3 regions of the Streptomyces sp. NPDC045678 genome follow, and region 1 is predicted to be linked to each of the others. Evidence: riboswitches for the same ligand, from Rfam matches in the RefSeq annotation. Region 1 holds a riboswitch; each other region holds the start of a gene.

The links. Region 1 has a riboswitch for cobalamin ahead of metE (5-methyltetrahydropteroyltriglutamate--homocysteine S-methyltransferase). Riboswitches for the same ligand answer to the same signal wherever they lie in the genome.
Region 2: another riboswitch for cobalamin. It lies ahead of AC07DO_RS00715 (ABC transporter substrate-binding protein); the one in region 1 lies ahead of metE (5-methyltetrahydropteroyltriglutamate--homocysteine S-methyltransferase).
Region 3: another riboswitch for cobalamin. It lies ahead of AC07DO_RS07425 (energy-coupling factor ABC transporter permease); the one in region 1 lies ahead of metE (5-methyltetrahydropteroyltriglutamate--homocysteine S-methyltransferase).

What each region holds. Positions count from the first base shown of each region.
Region 1 covers NZ_JBWKJS010000010.1:48,587-53,289, reverse strand. The annotation lists gene AC07DO_RS31330 (AAA family ATPase) at 1-1,917, opposite strand, end outside; gene AC07DO_RS31325 (GNAT family N-acetyltransferase) at 1,917-2,615, opposite strand; cobalamin riboswitch at 2,893-3,112, shown strand; gene metE (5-methyltetrahydropteroyltriglutamate--homocysteine S-methyltransferase) at 3,277-4,703, shown strand, end outside.
Region 2 covers NZ_JBWKJS010000001.1:175,594-180,296, forward strand. The annotation lists gene AC07DO_RS00700 (DUF2017 domain-containing protein) at 1-343, shown strand, start outside; gene AC07DO_RS00705 (amino acid permease) at 716-2,197, shown strand; gene AC07DO_RS00710 (M67 family metallopeptidase) at 2,327-2,749, shown strand; cobalamin riboswitch at 2,753-2,874, shown strand; gene AC07DO_RS00715 (ABC transporter substrate-binding protein) at 2,919-3,899, shown strand; gene AC07DO_RS00720 (FecCD family ABC transporter permease) at 3,896-4,703, shown strand, end outside.
Region 3 covers NZ_JBWKJS010000002.1:176,829-181,531, reverse strand. The annotation lists gene AC07DO_RS07435 (MMPL family transporter) at 1-1,137, shown strand, start outside; gene AC07DO_RS07430 (DUF3048 domain-containing protein) at 1,235-2,230, opposite strand; cobalamin riboswitch at 2,605-2,788, shown strand; gene AC07DO_RS07425 (energy-coupling factor ABC transporter permease) at 2,819-3,565, shown strand; gene AC07DO_RS07420 (energy-coupling factor ABC transporter substrate-binding protein) at 3,565-3,945, shown strand; gene cbiQ (cobalt ECF transporter T component CbiQ) at 3,952-4,701, shown strand; gene AC07DO_RS07410 (energy-coupling factor ABC transporter ATP-binding protein) at 4,698-4,703, shown strand, end outside.

The sequences.
Region 1 (4,703 bases):
GCTCGCCGAGGCCACGACGACTCCCCGAGGAGTCGCGACGACGGCCAGGGCGATGACGTAGTCCTCGTGGTGCCCGAGCATGCGGCTCTCGGCCAGGGCGTCCCAGTGCGCCCACAGCGCCGACCAGGGACGCTCGGGCTCGGTGGCCCCCAGCGCCTCCGCCAGGCGCTCGTCGCCGGTCATGCGGGCCGCCATCTCCAGGTAGCAGACGCGCTCGTCCTCCGGCGCCACGAGGAGCTGCTGGCCCACCCGCTGGACGAGTCGGGCCACGCGCCGGCCCGCTTCGGTGCGTGCCGCGGGCAGGGCTGCCAGCAGGCGGGCCGGGTCCGCGCGGGCGAGGAAGCCCGCGTCACTCAGGAGCCGGTCCAGCACCCGGCCCTCGCCCGCGTGGTGGGCCAGGTGGAGGCGCGTGTACCTGTCGGCGTTCGCCCAGTCCCGGCCAGGGCCGCCACCGGAGGACGGCGGCAGTTGCCCGAGGAGTACGTCCGTCAGGTCGCGTTGGATCCCGACCGGGGAACGTCGGCGTGCGCCGAGCTGTCGCAGGTGTTCGCCGAGCGCCTCGTGGAAGAGCCGGAACGCGACCCGGTCTCCGTGGTCCGTGCGGTGGAGCAGATCGACGGCGTTGGTGTCGAGGAGCAGCCGGGCCACGTCGTGTTCCGAGTACGCGGCGGTTCCCAGCGCGGTGGCCGCGGCCGCCCAGATGCGCGGGTCGTCGAAGCCGTCGCCCCGGGACCAGGCGAGTGCCATCAGCAGATCGCGCAGCCACGGGCCGCCCGGCACGTCGCGCAGGTACCGGTCCATGGCGGCGCCGACCGTGGCGGGAAACGCTTCCGTCCGCCCGGGGCCGCCGAGGTCGACCGGCTCGGCGGAAGCCATCAAGGAGAGTGCCGTCAGCTGTGCCACCAGGAAGCTGGAGCCGGCGCGCGCGGCGACGGCGGTGGCGACCGCGGCAGCCTGTGCGGGCCGTGTCCGGTAGGGCGTGCGGATCTGCGGGTCGGGCTCGGCGAGCAACGTACGGCGTACGTACTCGGCGACGTCACGCCGGTCCCGGTAGCGCTCGGCATCGAGGTCGAGCACGACCGCCGAGGCTCCGAAGAGGCGCAGCAGGCCGTCGTCGCCGCCTCGGCGCGTGCCGACGAGCAGGCGGATTCCCGTCCGTTCCGCTGCTGCCGCGAGGGGTTCGAGCAGGTCGACGATGAGGCGGTACGGGTCGGAGGCCTCGTCGACGCCGTCCACGACCACCACGGCGGGCCGCGGGTCCGGCTCCTCACGGAGGTGCGCCAACAGGCCGCTGGACGTCGTCTCGTCGATCGTCAGGGCCTGGCAGATCGCGGTGGCCACTTCGTCGGCGGTACGGCCGCGCACGTGGACGGCGACGGCGAAGGCTCCGGTCGGTGGCAGCGTTCCTGCCGGTGCGGTGGCGAGCAACCCGTCGCGCAGCGCGGCATCGGCCAGGCTCACCAGTCTCCCGAGAACCGCCGACTTGCCGGATCCCGGAGCGCCGGTCACGACCCGGGCCCGCTCGACGTCCGGCCCCTCGCCCCGGATCCAGCCGACCAGCTCCCGCAGGACCTGGACGCGGCCGCTGAAGTACGAGCCCTCGCGCACGATCGACGGCAGGATCCCCCGGCCCCGGGGGTGGAAGTGACTGCGCAACTGCTCGGCCCGCTGTGCGGCCGCGGAGTCGGACGTGAGGGCCCGCAGCCGCTCCTGCTCGGCCCGCGTCGCGGCGCGGTCGCGCAACCGGTCGACGGCCGGCGGGACGGCGAATGCGCAGAGGACGAGCAGAGCCGTGAGCACGACCAGGGCCGTGGTGACGTGGTCGGAGGTGAGAACTCCGAGGACCGCGCCGATCGACGCGCCGAGTCCCGGCAGCAGGTGGATCAGGAGCCGCTCGGCCGGCGGGCGCCGGCTCATCACGGGCGGAAGTCGTCGGCGGGCAGGTCGTGTTCGGTGAACCGGCCGCAGGACCGTAAGCCCGGTCGGCGGTAGACGGGCTCGCCGTCGGCCGAGGCCTGGAGCACGGCGACGGTGTGGTCGCGGTCGCGGGCGGCGTGGAGCGCGGCGAAGGTCATCGCGCCGCCGTAGCCGCGTCCTCGGTGTGCGGCCAGGGTGCTGATGTTGTGGATCCCTGCGACGCCCGCGTACGCGAACGCCCCGGCGGAGCAGACAACTTGGCCCGCCGCGTGGCCGACGAGGAAGCGGGGCGGGCAGTCCGGAGCGAGTGCCTGCGCGGCGGCGCGGACGTGGAAGCGACGCACGGTCTCGGCGGGCGGAGTCCGGTTCGCGGCGGGGACCGTGGCGTGGTCGTCGAGTTGCCGACGTGTCGATACGGGCCGGATGTCCGGCCCGGGCACGGAGGGTTGCGGCGGGAGCTCGTCCAGGTGTGTCCACATCGCCGTCTCCTGTTCCGCGGCCGACAGTCCGGCGGCCGCAAGAAGGGCGGACAGGTCCGGCGCTGTCGAGGTGGGGCGGACCCACCACGAGAAGGCGCGGCCCGTCGCGGCCGGTGCCCGTGCGGCGACGGCGATCAGGAGGTCGTCGGTCTCCACGACGCCGGTACCCGGTGTGTCCCGGTGCAGATGGCAGGAGTGCTCGGCGAGGTCCCTCTCCATCCTGTCGAGCGGGTCGGCGCGGTCGTCGCCGCCGGCCGGTCCGAGGGGTGGACCGTCGTCGTGATGGTGGTTCATATCTCCGTAGCTTGCCGTGCCGCGGCCCTGCCCGTCGGCCGATTCGGGCCGTCGGCAACCGGGTGGGGCAGGAACGCGCGGGTGGGCGGGAAGCGCGGAGTGTGCCGCCTTCCCGCCCCCGTGACCCAAGCGCGTCGCGCACGTGTTCCACCTCACCTCCTCAATACCGGACACGACCCGGTCCGCCGGCGGACGGCGCCGTAAGGTGATCAGTGCAGCTGGTTCGCCCCGTCCGCCAGAGGGGAGCGTCGCAAGAGGGAACCCGGTGGGAATCCGGGACTGCCCCGCAGCGGTGAGCGGGAACGACCGCCGTCACACGCACTGGGACCGACGAACGGTCCTGGGAAGCGACGGCCAGTAGATGTCCTCCCCCGGAGGACGTGCCCGCGAGTCCGAAGACCTGCCCGCTGTCCGTGCCCGAACCATTCGTGCGCGGATATCCCGGTGACCTCGAGGGCGGGTCGGCGAACACATCTGACGGACCACCGCGCCCGGCGCGGATTCCCGGACCGTCCGGTGCGTCACCCCTTCGCGCTGTCGTCCCGTCCCCGGGATCTCAGGGATTCATCTCGCGAAGGAGATCTCCGTGACCACCAAGACCGCAGCCGCGGCAGCACGCGCCACCGTGTACGGCTACCCCCGCCAGGGCCCCCACCGCGAACTGAAGAAGGCCGTCGAGGGCTACTGGAAGGGCCGCGTCACCGCCGACGCCCTGCGCGCCGCCTCCGCCGACCTCCGCCGCGCCAACTGGCGGGAGCTCGCCGACGCCGGCATCGGCGAAGTCCCGACCGGCGACTTCTCGTACTACGACCACGTCCTGGACACCACCGTCATGGTGGGCGCGATCCCGGAGCGGCACCGCGCCGCAACCGACGCGGACGCCCTGGACGGCTACTTCGCCATGGCGCGCGGCACGCAGGACGTGGCGCCGCTGGAGATGACGAAGTGGTTCGACACCAACTACCACTACCTGGTCCCCGAGTTGGGCCCCGGCACAGTGTTCACCGCCGACTCGTCCAAGCAGGTGGCCGAGTTCAAGGAGGCCCGTGCGCTGGGTCTGACGGCGCGGCCGGTGCTCGTCGGGCCGGTGACGTACCTCCTGCTGGCCAAGCCCGCGCCCGGGGTCGCCGCCGACTTCGACCCGCTGACGCTGCTCGACCGACTGCTTCCGGTGTACGCGGAGGTGCTCGCCGACCTGCGCGCGGCGGGCGCCGAATGGGTTCAGCTGGACGAGCCCGCCCTCGTCCAGGACCGCACGCCCGCCGACCTCAACGCGGCCGAGCGCGCCTACCGTGACCTCGGCGCCCTGACCGATCGCCCCAAGCTGCTTGTCGCGTCGTACTTCGACCGGCTCGGCGACGCGCTCCCCGTGCTCGCGAAGGCCCCGGTCGACGGCCTCGCCCTCGACTTCACCGAGGCGGCCGCCGGCAACCTCGAAGCGCTGGCCTCCGTGGGCGGACTGCCCGGCAAGCGCCTGGTCGCCGGTGTCGTCAACGGCCGCAACATCTGGGTCAACGACCTGGAGAAGTCCCTGTCCACCCTCGGCACACTGCTGGGCCTCGCCGAGCGGGTGGACGTGGCCGCGTCCTGCTCCCTCCTGCACGTCCCCCTCGACACGGGGCTGGAGCGGGACATCGAACCGCAGATCCTGCGCTGGCTGGCGTTCGCCCGCCAGAAGACCGCGGAGATCGTGACGCTCGCCCGCGGCCTGGCCCGGGGCACCCACACGATCTCCACCCAACTCGCCGCGAACCGCGCCGATCTGGCCTCACGGGCCGGCTCTCCCATCACCCGCGACCCGGCCGTCCGTGCCCGTACCGGCGCCGTCACGGACGCCGACGCCCGGCGCTCCCAGCCGTACGCGGAGCGGACCGCCGCCCAGCGCGCCGCGCTCGGCCTGCCGCTGCTGCCGACGACGACCATCGGCTCGTTCCCGCAGACCGGTGAACTGCGCACGGCCCGCGCCGACCTGCGGGCCGGGCGGATCGACGGCGCCGGGTACGAGGAGCGGAT
Region 2 (4,703 bases), on a different contig from region 1:
CGAGCTGCGGGCGTATTCGGCGGAATTCCGGCGCTTCACGGAGAACGACCTGCGGGCCAAGAAGCGTGACGACGCCCTGGCCGTCATCCGCTCGCTCGACTCGATGACGGCGTCGGACGAGGGCGGAGCTGTCCTGAAACTGTCGGTCGAGGAGTCCCAGCGGTGGCTGGCGGCCCTCAATGACCTCCGGCTCGCGATCGGCACGCGCCTCGAGGTGAGCGACGAGGACGACGCCGATCTGCTCTACCGGCTGCCGGACTCCGACCCCCGCAAGCCGATGGTGATGGCCTACCTCTGGCTCGGCGGACTGCAGGAGACGCTGGTCGGGACGTTGCTGGACTGATTCCGGGCAGAAGTTCATGCGGAATGCAGCAAAATTTGTTGTAGTGGACAGGTTTTGCGGGCCCGGAGCGCTGTTCGCTCAGCGGAGCCTCAAATCCGGATAACGATCCCGTCACGCCATTGCCCGCATTTGCTCTGTCAAGGGTTCTTTGTCCGCTTCTTCCTGTGGTCTGCGCCACAGGTGGCTCATTCCCTCACTGTTGCCACCGTGATAAATCTTCACGACCACTCGGTGACGCCACCCATGTCACCGAGGGCGCTTCAGCCGGCAGACCGCCGGTAGCACTCCATCCATATCCGGGGGGATCAGGACCTGATCCGCAGCCACAACGCAGATGAGCGGGCGCGGATCAGCATGGAGAAAGGCGTCACCATGACCTCAGTGCAGGTCGAAGAGCACCACGACGGGCACGACGGCAATGGGGTCGTGCACGGCTCGTCCGGCGAGGGCGAGGGATACCAGCGCGGGCTCGGAGCCCGGCAGATCCAGATGATCGCGATCGGCGGTGCCATCGGCACCGGCCTGTTCCTCGGCGCGGGCAAGGCCATCCACAAGGCCGGACCGAGCCTCATCCTGGCGTACGCCATCGCGGGCCTCGTCATCTTCTTCATCATGCGGGCGCTCGGCGAGCTCCTCATGTACCGGCCCGTGTCCGGCTCCTTCTCGGAGTACGCACGCGAGTTCATGGGCCCGTTCTTCGGATTCGTGACCGGCTGGACGTACTGGCTCTTCTGGGTCGTCACCGGCATCACCGAAGTCACCGCGGCCGCCCAGTACATGCAGTACTGGACCCACGACTCGTTCCCGCAATGGGCCTACGCGCTGGTCTTCACCGTCATCCTGTACGGCGCGAACCTCATCTCCGTGAAGCTCTTCGGCGAGCTCGAGTTCTGGTTCTCGATGGTCAAGGTCACCGCCATCATCGGCATGATCCTGATCTGCGTCGGCATCCTCACCATCGGCTTCTCCGACGCCGGTGACACCGCCACCGTGGCCCACCTCTGGAACCAGGGCGGCTTCTTCCCCAACGGCATCGGCTCCACGCTGATGACCCTGCAGATCGTGATGTTCGCCTTCCTCGCCGTCGAGCTGGTCGGCGTCACCGCGGGCGAGTCCAAGGATCCGAAGACCGTCCTGCCCAAGGCCATCAACACCGTGCCGTGGCGCATCGCCGTCTTCTACGTCGGCGCGCTCATCATGATCCTCTCGGTCGTCCCGTGGACCTCCTTCAAGCCCGGCGTCTCCCCGTTCGTCGCGGCCTTCGAGGAGATGGGCCTCGGCGTCGGCGCCGCGATCGTGAACTTCGTGGTCCTCACCGCCGCGCTCTCCTCCTGCAACTCCGGCATGTACTCCACCGGCCGCATGCTGCGCGACCTCGCGCTCAACGGCCAGGGCCCCAAGTTCTTCACCAAGCTCACGAAGAACGGCCTGCCGCTGATCGGCACCACGGCCTCCGCCGCGTTCATGCTGGTCGGCGTCTGGATCAACTACCAGTGGCCGGGCGAGGCGTTCAACTACGTCGTCTCCTTCGCGACCATCTCCGGCATGTGGGCCTGGATCATGATCCTGGCCTGCCAGATCCGCTACCGCCGCAAGGCCGACCGCGGCGAGCTGCCGCAGTCCACCTTCCGCGCCCCGGGCGCCCCGTACACCAGCTGGTTCGCCCTGCTCTTCATCGGCATGGTCATCGTGATGATGGGCATCGACAAGGACGCGCGGATCTCCCTGTACGCCGCCCCGGTCTGGGCCGCGATCCTGACCGTGTCGTACCTGGTGCTCAAGAGCCGCAACCCGCAGGCCGCGGCGTTCACCAAGCGGAAGGTCGGCGTGTCCGACTCCGTCGAGAAGGACTGACGACTCCGTCTCCCGGGACTGACCACTCCGTCTCCGAGGACCGGGGCTCCCCAAGGCCCCCGTCCAGCATTCGGGCCCGCGCGTACCACACTTCGGTACGCGCGGGCCCCTCTGCTTATCCTGACTGCCATGCTGACCATCACCCAGGCCCTCCACGACCAGATCGTCGCGCACGCGCGCCAGGACCACCCCGACGAGGCGTGCGGCGTGGTCGCGGGCCCGGAGGGCACCGGGCGCCCCGAGCGGTTCATCCCGATGCTGAACGCCGCCCGGTCGCCCACGTTCTACGAGTTCGACTCGGGTGACCTGCTCAAGCTCTACCGCGAGATGGACGACCGCGACGAGGAGCCGGTGATCGTCTACCACTCGCACACCGCGACCGAGGCGTACCCCTCGCGCACCGACATCACCTACGCCAACGAGCCCGACGCGCACTACGTCCTGGTCTCCACGGCGGACACCGACGACGCGGGCCCCTTCCAGTTCCGCTCCTACCGGATCGTGAACGGCGAGGTCACCGAAGAAGAGGTAAAGGTCGTCGAGGCATACTGAGCTTTACTCATGAGGGCGGCAGGACCCAGGAAGCCGGTGCGAACCCGGCACGGTCCCGCCACTGTGACCCCACCCCGACACCGGGGCCGGGGGAGTCAGGAACTGACCTGCCGCCCCTCTCCACGCAACGCGGGGGACGCGGAAATCCCCTGGAGGAGGCAGTTCAGCCATGTCCCGCCGTCACACCGGCATACGCGCGCTCGCCGCCGCGGCCCTGCTCGTCCCGCTCGCCGCGTGCTCCTCGTCCTCCTCGTCGGACGGGGGCGGTGACGGCAGGACCGCCGCCAAGGCCGCCGGATTCCCGTACACCGTCACCAACTGCGGTGTGAGGACGACGTACGACGCACCCCCGAAACGCGCCGTCACCATGAACCAGCACACCACCGAAGTGATGCTGGAACTCGGCCTCAAGGACCACCTCGCCGGCACGGCCTACCTCGACGACAAGGTCCTGCCCAAGTATGAGAAGGCGTACGACTCCGTGCCCGTCGTCGCCAAGGAGTACCCCTCCTACGAGAAGCTGCTCGCCGCCAACCCCGACTTCGTGTACGGCGGCTACGCGAGCGCCTTCCTCGCGGGCGACGGACGCAGCCGCGAGGCCCTCGCCAAGTCCGGCATCAAGAGCCGCCTCAACGTGGAGGGCTGCGCCAAGAAGCCCGTCTCCATGGACGACGTCTACCGCGAGGTCCGCGAGGTCGGCTCCACCTTCGGGGTGCGCGCCCGCGCCGACAAGTGGGTCAGCGGCGCACAGCGCGAACTCGCCGCCACCGCCGAGAAGGCCAAGGGCAAGAAGCCCCTCTCCGTCTTCGTCTACGACAGCGGCGACAAGACCGCGTTCACGGCGGGCGGCCGCGGCATCGGCAACGACATCATCAAGCGCGCGGGCGGCCGCAACGTCTTCGCCCACGTGGACAAGTCCTTCAGCGACGCGTCCTGGGAATCCGTCGTGAAGAACAAGCCCGAGACCATCCTCATCCTCGACTACGGCGCCACGACCGTCGCCCAGAAGAAGAAGCGCCTCCTCGACGACCCCGTCCTCCGGGACGTCCCCGCCATCAAGAACGAGCGGTTCGCCGTACTGCCCCTGTCGGACATGGTCACCGGGGTACGAGCACCCGAGGCGGTGAGGAAGCTGGCGGCGCAGCTGTGAAGCGGCTGCGCCACGCCACCGTCCTGACGACGCTCTGCGCCGCACTCGCCGTGGCCGTCATGGCGGGACTGGCCCTCGGATCCGTCCGCATCCCCACCGCCGACGTCCTGGAGATCCTCACGGGACGCGCGGACCCCTCCCCGTTCCGCACCATCGTGCTGGACGTACGACTCCCCAGAGTCATCCTCGGAGCCACCGTCGGAGCCGGCCTCGCCGTCATCGGCACCGTCCTCCAGGCCCTCGTCCGCAACCCCCTCGCCGACCCGTTCCTGCTCGGCGTCTCCTCGGGCGCCTCCGTCGGCGCGGTCTGCGCGATCGTCCTCGGCTCCGTGTTCGGCCTCGGCGCCGCCCTGTCGACCACCGTCACCATCCCGGCCGCATCCTTCGCGGGCGCCCTGATCTCCCTGATCCTCGTCTACGCCCTCGCACGCGGCGGGAGCGGCGGCTTCGCCACCGGCAGGCTGATCCTCGCCGGCGTCGCCGTCTCGTACATCCTGACCGCCCTGACCAGCCTCATCCTGGTCACCGCCGACAGCGCCGACCACCTCAAGGAGGTCCTGTACTGGACGCTCGGCGGCCTCGGCAGCGCCCGCTGGGACATGCTCGCCCTGCCCTGCGCCGCCCTCGTCATCGGCACGGCCCTCCTCATGTCGATGGCCCGCCCCCTCGACCTGCTCCTCGCGGGGGAGGAGGGCGCCACCGTCCTCGGCCTGGACGCCGCCCGCTTCCGCGTCGGCGTCTTCGTCCTCGCCTCGCTCCTCACCGGCGTCCTGGTCGCCTACAGCGGCGCCATCGGCTTCGTCG
Region 3 (4,703 bases), on a different contig from region 1:
CGCTTCGTCCTGCGCCACCCGCTCTCCGTGCTCCTGGTCGCCGTCCTCGGCCTCGGCGCCGTGGCCGTGCCCGCCGCCAGCCTGGAACTCGGCCTGCCCGACGAGGGCTCGTCCGCGCCGGACACCACCCAGCGCAAGGCGTACGACATGCTGTCCCAGTCCTTCGGCGCCGGCTTCAACGGCCCGCTGATGGTCACGGTCAGCAAGGACGCCGACGTCGCGGGCGCCGCCAAGACCGTCGGCGACTCGATCGCCAAGATCGACGGCGTGGCCGCCGTGACGCCCGCCCAGCCCAACAAGGCCGGCGACACCGCGATCCTGAACGTCATCCCCAAGACGGGCCCGAGCGACCACGACACCGAGGAACTGGTCAAGTCGATCCGCTCGACCGCCGACGGAATCGGCGCCGACACCGGCTCCGAGATCCTGGTCACCGGCCAGACCGCGATGACCATCGACTTCTCGCAGACGCTCGACGACGCACTCCTGCCCTACCTCGGCCTGGTCGTCGGACTCGCCTTCCTGCTCCTGATGCTGGTGTTCCGCTCCGTCCTGGTCCCGCTCAAGGCGGCCCTCGGCTTCCTGCTCTCGGTGGCCGCCGCGCTCGGCGCCGTGGTCGCGGTCTTCCAGTGGGGCTGGTTCGCCGACATCGTGGGCGTCGACCAGCCGGGCCCGATCATGAGCATGATGCCGATCTTCATGATCGGTGTGGTCTTCGGCCTGGCGATGGACTACGAGGTCTTCCTCGTGACCCGCATGCGCGAGGCCTACGTCCACGGGGCGCGCGCCGGCGAGTCGGTCGTGACCGGCTTCACCCACGGCGGACGGGTCGTGGCCGCGGCCGCGATCATCATGATCAGCGTCTTCTCCGGCTTCATCATGGAGAACGACGACATGATCAAGATGATGGGCTTCGGCCTGGCCATCGCCGTCCTCTTCGACGCCTTCGTCGTCCGCATGGCGATCGTGCCCGCCGTCCTCGCCCTGCTCGGCAAGTCCGCCTGGTGGCTGCCGCGCTGGCTGGACAAGGCGCTGCCGAACGTGGACGTGGAGGGCGAGAAGCTCCACAAGAACCTCGGTGACACCGGGGCGCCCGAGGCCGAGACGGACCGGGAACTGGCCCCCGTCGGCCGCTGACACACCGCGGTCCTCACTGAGCGGGCCGGCCGGGACACCCCACAAGTGGGGGAGTGCCCCGACCGGCCCGCTCGGTCGTTCCCGGGGGCACGGGCTCTCAGCGGCGGTCCGCGTAGACCATCCAGACCTGGCCGGGGGCGAAGGGCATCGGCTCGCCGCTCGGCCGGGTGAACGTGGTGCCGCCGGTGGCCGTGGGGCGCTCCCAGCGCGTCGCGTACCGCTTGCCGTCGCGCAGCACCGTCGCCTTGCCGCGGCCGACCGTCTCGATGTACGGCGTCACCGCTCCGTTGACGTCCTTGAAGCGCGACGGGCGCATGTTCACGTACTGGATCACGATGGTGCGGGCGCCGAGCTGCTGCCCCGACGTGCTGCGGGCCGGGGCGCCGTCGAAGGACGCGAGCCAGCGGCCCTGCCGCGGCGACCAGCGGAAGGTGTGGCTGGTGGAGGCGTACCTGACGGTCCGCGCGGCGGTGCGGGCACCGCCCGCCGGAGCCGGGCCGAAGCGGAAGCCGATGTCGCCGGGGCGATCGGCCCGCGGCGCCGAACGCAGCAGGGCCTTCGGGCGGACGAAGAGGTTGTGCGGGGCGGGACGCCCGCTGTGGCGGAAGTACGCGCCGGGCACACGGCCGTGCGAGCGCGCGTAGAGCGGTGACTTCCGCAGCACCTTCTGCAGGGCGCTGCGCACCCCGGAGTAGGCGAGGGCGGGCCGCCCGAACTGGCGCAGGAGCTCGATGTCCGACTCGCGCGCACTGCGCACCGGCCCGACGGCCTTCGGGAGTTTGCTGGAGTACACGCCCATCAGGCGGCTCATACCGCCCTCGACCTTCTCCACGTAGACGATGTCCGCCCGGTCGAGACCGGTGTGCGGCCGGGCGCGGCGCGCGTTGTCGAACTTCACGGCGAGGACCGGGTTCTGTCGTGCCGACTGCCCGGTGAAGGGCGAGGTGATCCGGGGCGCCGGGGCGTCCTCCGGGGAGGGGGCGCTCGCGTACGAGGGGGCTCCCACGGTGAGCGAGGCCGTGGCGAACAGCGCGAGCACTTTCGCGCCGACGCGAGTGCTGCGGGTGGCCCGGACTCTCGATGCTGCCTTCAAGGCGTCTCCATTCGTGGCGGGGCGGCAGCCGCAGATGTACCTCCCGCGCCGGTACGGTCAATCACGCCTGGGCCATCCACCGGCGCCCCGTCACTCTTTCCGGGGGACGGCCCGCGTGGCGCCGCGCAGAACGGCACCGCGGACGTGCCGGGCCCCGCGTCGGAGGAATCACGGGCATGGCAGCGCTGAGCGCGGCCCTCCCCGTCGAAGCCGCCCCCGCCGCCGGACACCGGGGCCCGACCCGCGTGCCACGCGGCGTCCGCCCCGCGCCAGAGCCGGCACAGCCGTTGAACAGGAGCGCACGCGGCGGTATGCGCGCTCGCGCGTGCCACCACCGCGACCGGCGCGCAAGTTGTCAGCACGTCTGATGCGCACTAATGTCACCACGCCTTGGTGAACGGGAAATCCGGTGTGATGCCGGTGCGGCCCTCGCCACTGTGATCGGGAAGTCCGGCTCCAGCCCTCGCGGCAGCCACTGGGTACGCACGTACCCGGGAAGGCGGAGTCCGGTCGGTACGACCCGTCAGCCAGGAGACCGGCCAAGGCGCGTTGTCCATCCACGAGGTGCTGGAGAGGGTCTGCCGAGCCATGCACATAGCCGAGGGTTTCCTCCCGCCGGCGCACGCGATCGCCTGGGGCGTAGCGTCCGCGCCGTTCGTCGTCCACGGAGTCCGCTCCCTGACCCGTGAAGTCAAGGAACACCCGGAGAGCACGCTGCTCCTCGGCGCGTCCGGGGCCTTCACTTTCGTCCTTTCCGCCCTGAAGATCCCTTCCGTGACGGGCAGTTGCTCGCACCCCACGGGGACCGGGCTCGGAGCGATCCTGTTCCGCCCACCGATCATGACGGTGCTCGGAACCATCACCCTGCTCTTCCAGGCGCTGCTGCTCGCCCACGGCGGGCTCACCACCCTGGGCGCCAACGTCTTCTCCATGGCGATCGTCGGGCCCTGGGCGGGATACGCCGTCTACCGGCTCCTCAAGCGGTACGACGTGCCGCTCATGGTCGCCGTCTTCTTCGGCGCGTTCGTCGCCGACCTGTCCACGTACTGCGTCACCAGCGTCCAGCTGGCTCTGGCGTTCCCCGACCCCAGCAGCGGCTTCCTGGGGGCCCTCGGCAAGTTCGGTGGCATCTTCGCCGTCACGCAGATCCCGCTGGCGGTCAGCGAAGGCCTGCTCACCGTCCTGGTGATGCGGCTGCTCGTGCAGTCGAGCAAGGGCGAACTCACCCGGCTGGGCGTGCTGTTGCAGCGCAAGCAGACGTCCGCGAAGACCGCGACGACCGCGAAGACCGCGACGACGGAGCCGACCGAGACGCAGACGGGGGCCAGTGCCTGATGAGCCGTAACGCGAAGATCAACACTCTGCTGCTCCTGATCGTCGCCGCACTCGCCGTGCTGCCGATCGCGCTCGGACTCGGCGACGACGAGGAGGAGCCGTTCACCGGCGCCGACGCCCAGGCGGAGACGGCGATCACCGAGATCGAGCCGGACTACGAGCCGTGGTTCTCACCGCTGTACGAACCTCCCTCCGGCGAGGTCGAGTCGGCGCTCTTCGCCCTCCAGGCGGCCCTCGGCGCGGGCGTCCTCGCCTACTACTTCGGGCTCCGCAAGGGCCGTAGGCAGGGCGCGGAACAGGCGCGCGCGGAGCGGCGTGGCGAGCCCTCCGGGGACCCGGCCGACGCGGACGGCGGCCGGGCCGAGACCGAGCAGGTCTGACCCGGCGTGCTGCCCATCGACGCGGCGGCGCACAGCAGTCGCTGGCGCCGCCGTCACCCCGTGGACAAGGCCGTGCTCGGACTCGGCCTCACCGTTCTCGCCATCTCGCTGCCGCCCTGGCCGGGCGCCGCCCTGGTCCTGGCCGCCGCACTCGTCCTGCTGCTCGGCCCCGCGGGCGTGCCGCCCCGCAAACTGTGGCGCGCCTACCGTGTGCCGCTCGGCTTCTGCGTCACCGGCGCCCTCACCCTGCTCGTCCAAGTGGGCGGCCCCGACGGGTTCGTGACGTTCGCCGAGGACGGCCCTGCGCGTGCGGGAGGACTGATGCTGCGGACCTCCGCGGCCTCGCTCGGCGTGCTCCTGTTCGCGTTCACCACACCGATGTCGGACCTGCTGCCCCGCCTCGTGAAGGCGGGCGTGCCCGCGCCGGTCGTGGACGTGGCACTCGTCACGTACCGGATGAGTTTCCTGCTCCTGGACTCCATGAGCCGCATCCGGCAGGCGCAGGCCGCGCGTCTCGGCCACACCACCCGCGCCGCGACGTGGCGTTCCCTCGCGGGTCTCGGCGCCACCGCGTTCGTGCGCGCCTTCGACCGGGCGAGCCGCCTCCAGGCCGGCCTGGCAGGACGGGGCTACGACGGCACCCTGCGCGTGCTCGTGCCCGAGGCCCGCATCTCGCGCCCGTTCATCGCGGCGGGCGCGGTCCTTCTCGTGGGCCTGGTGGCCCTCACCCTCGTACTGGAAAGGTTCCTCCCATGAGC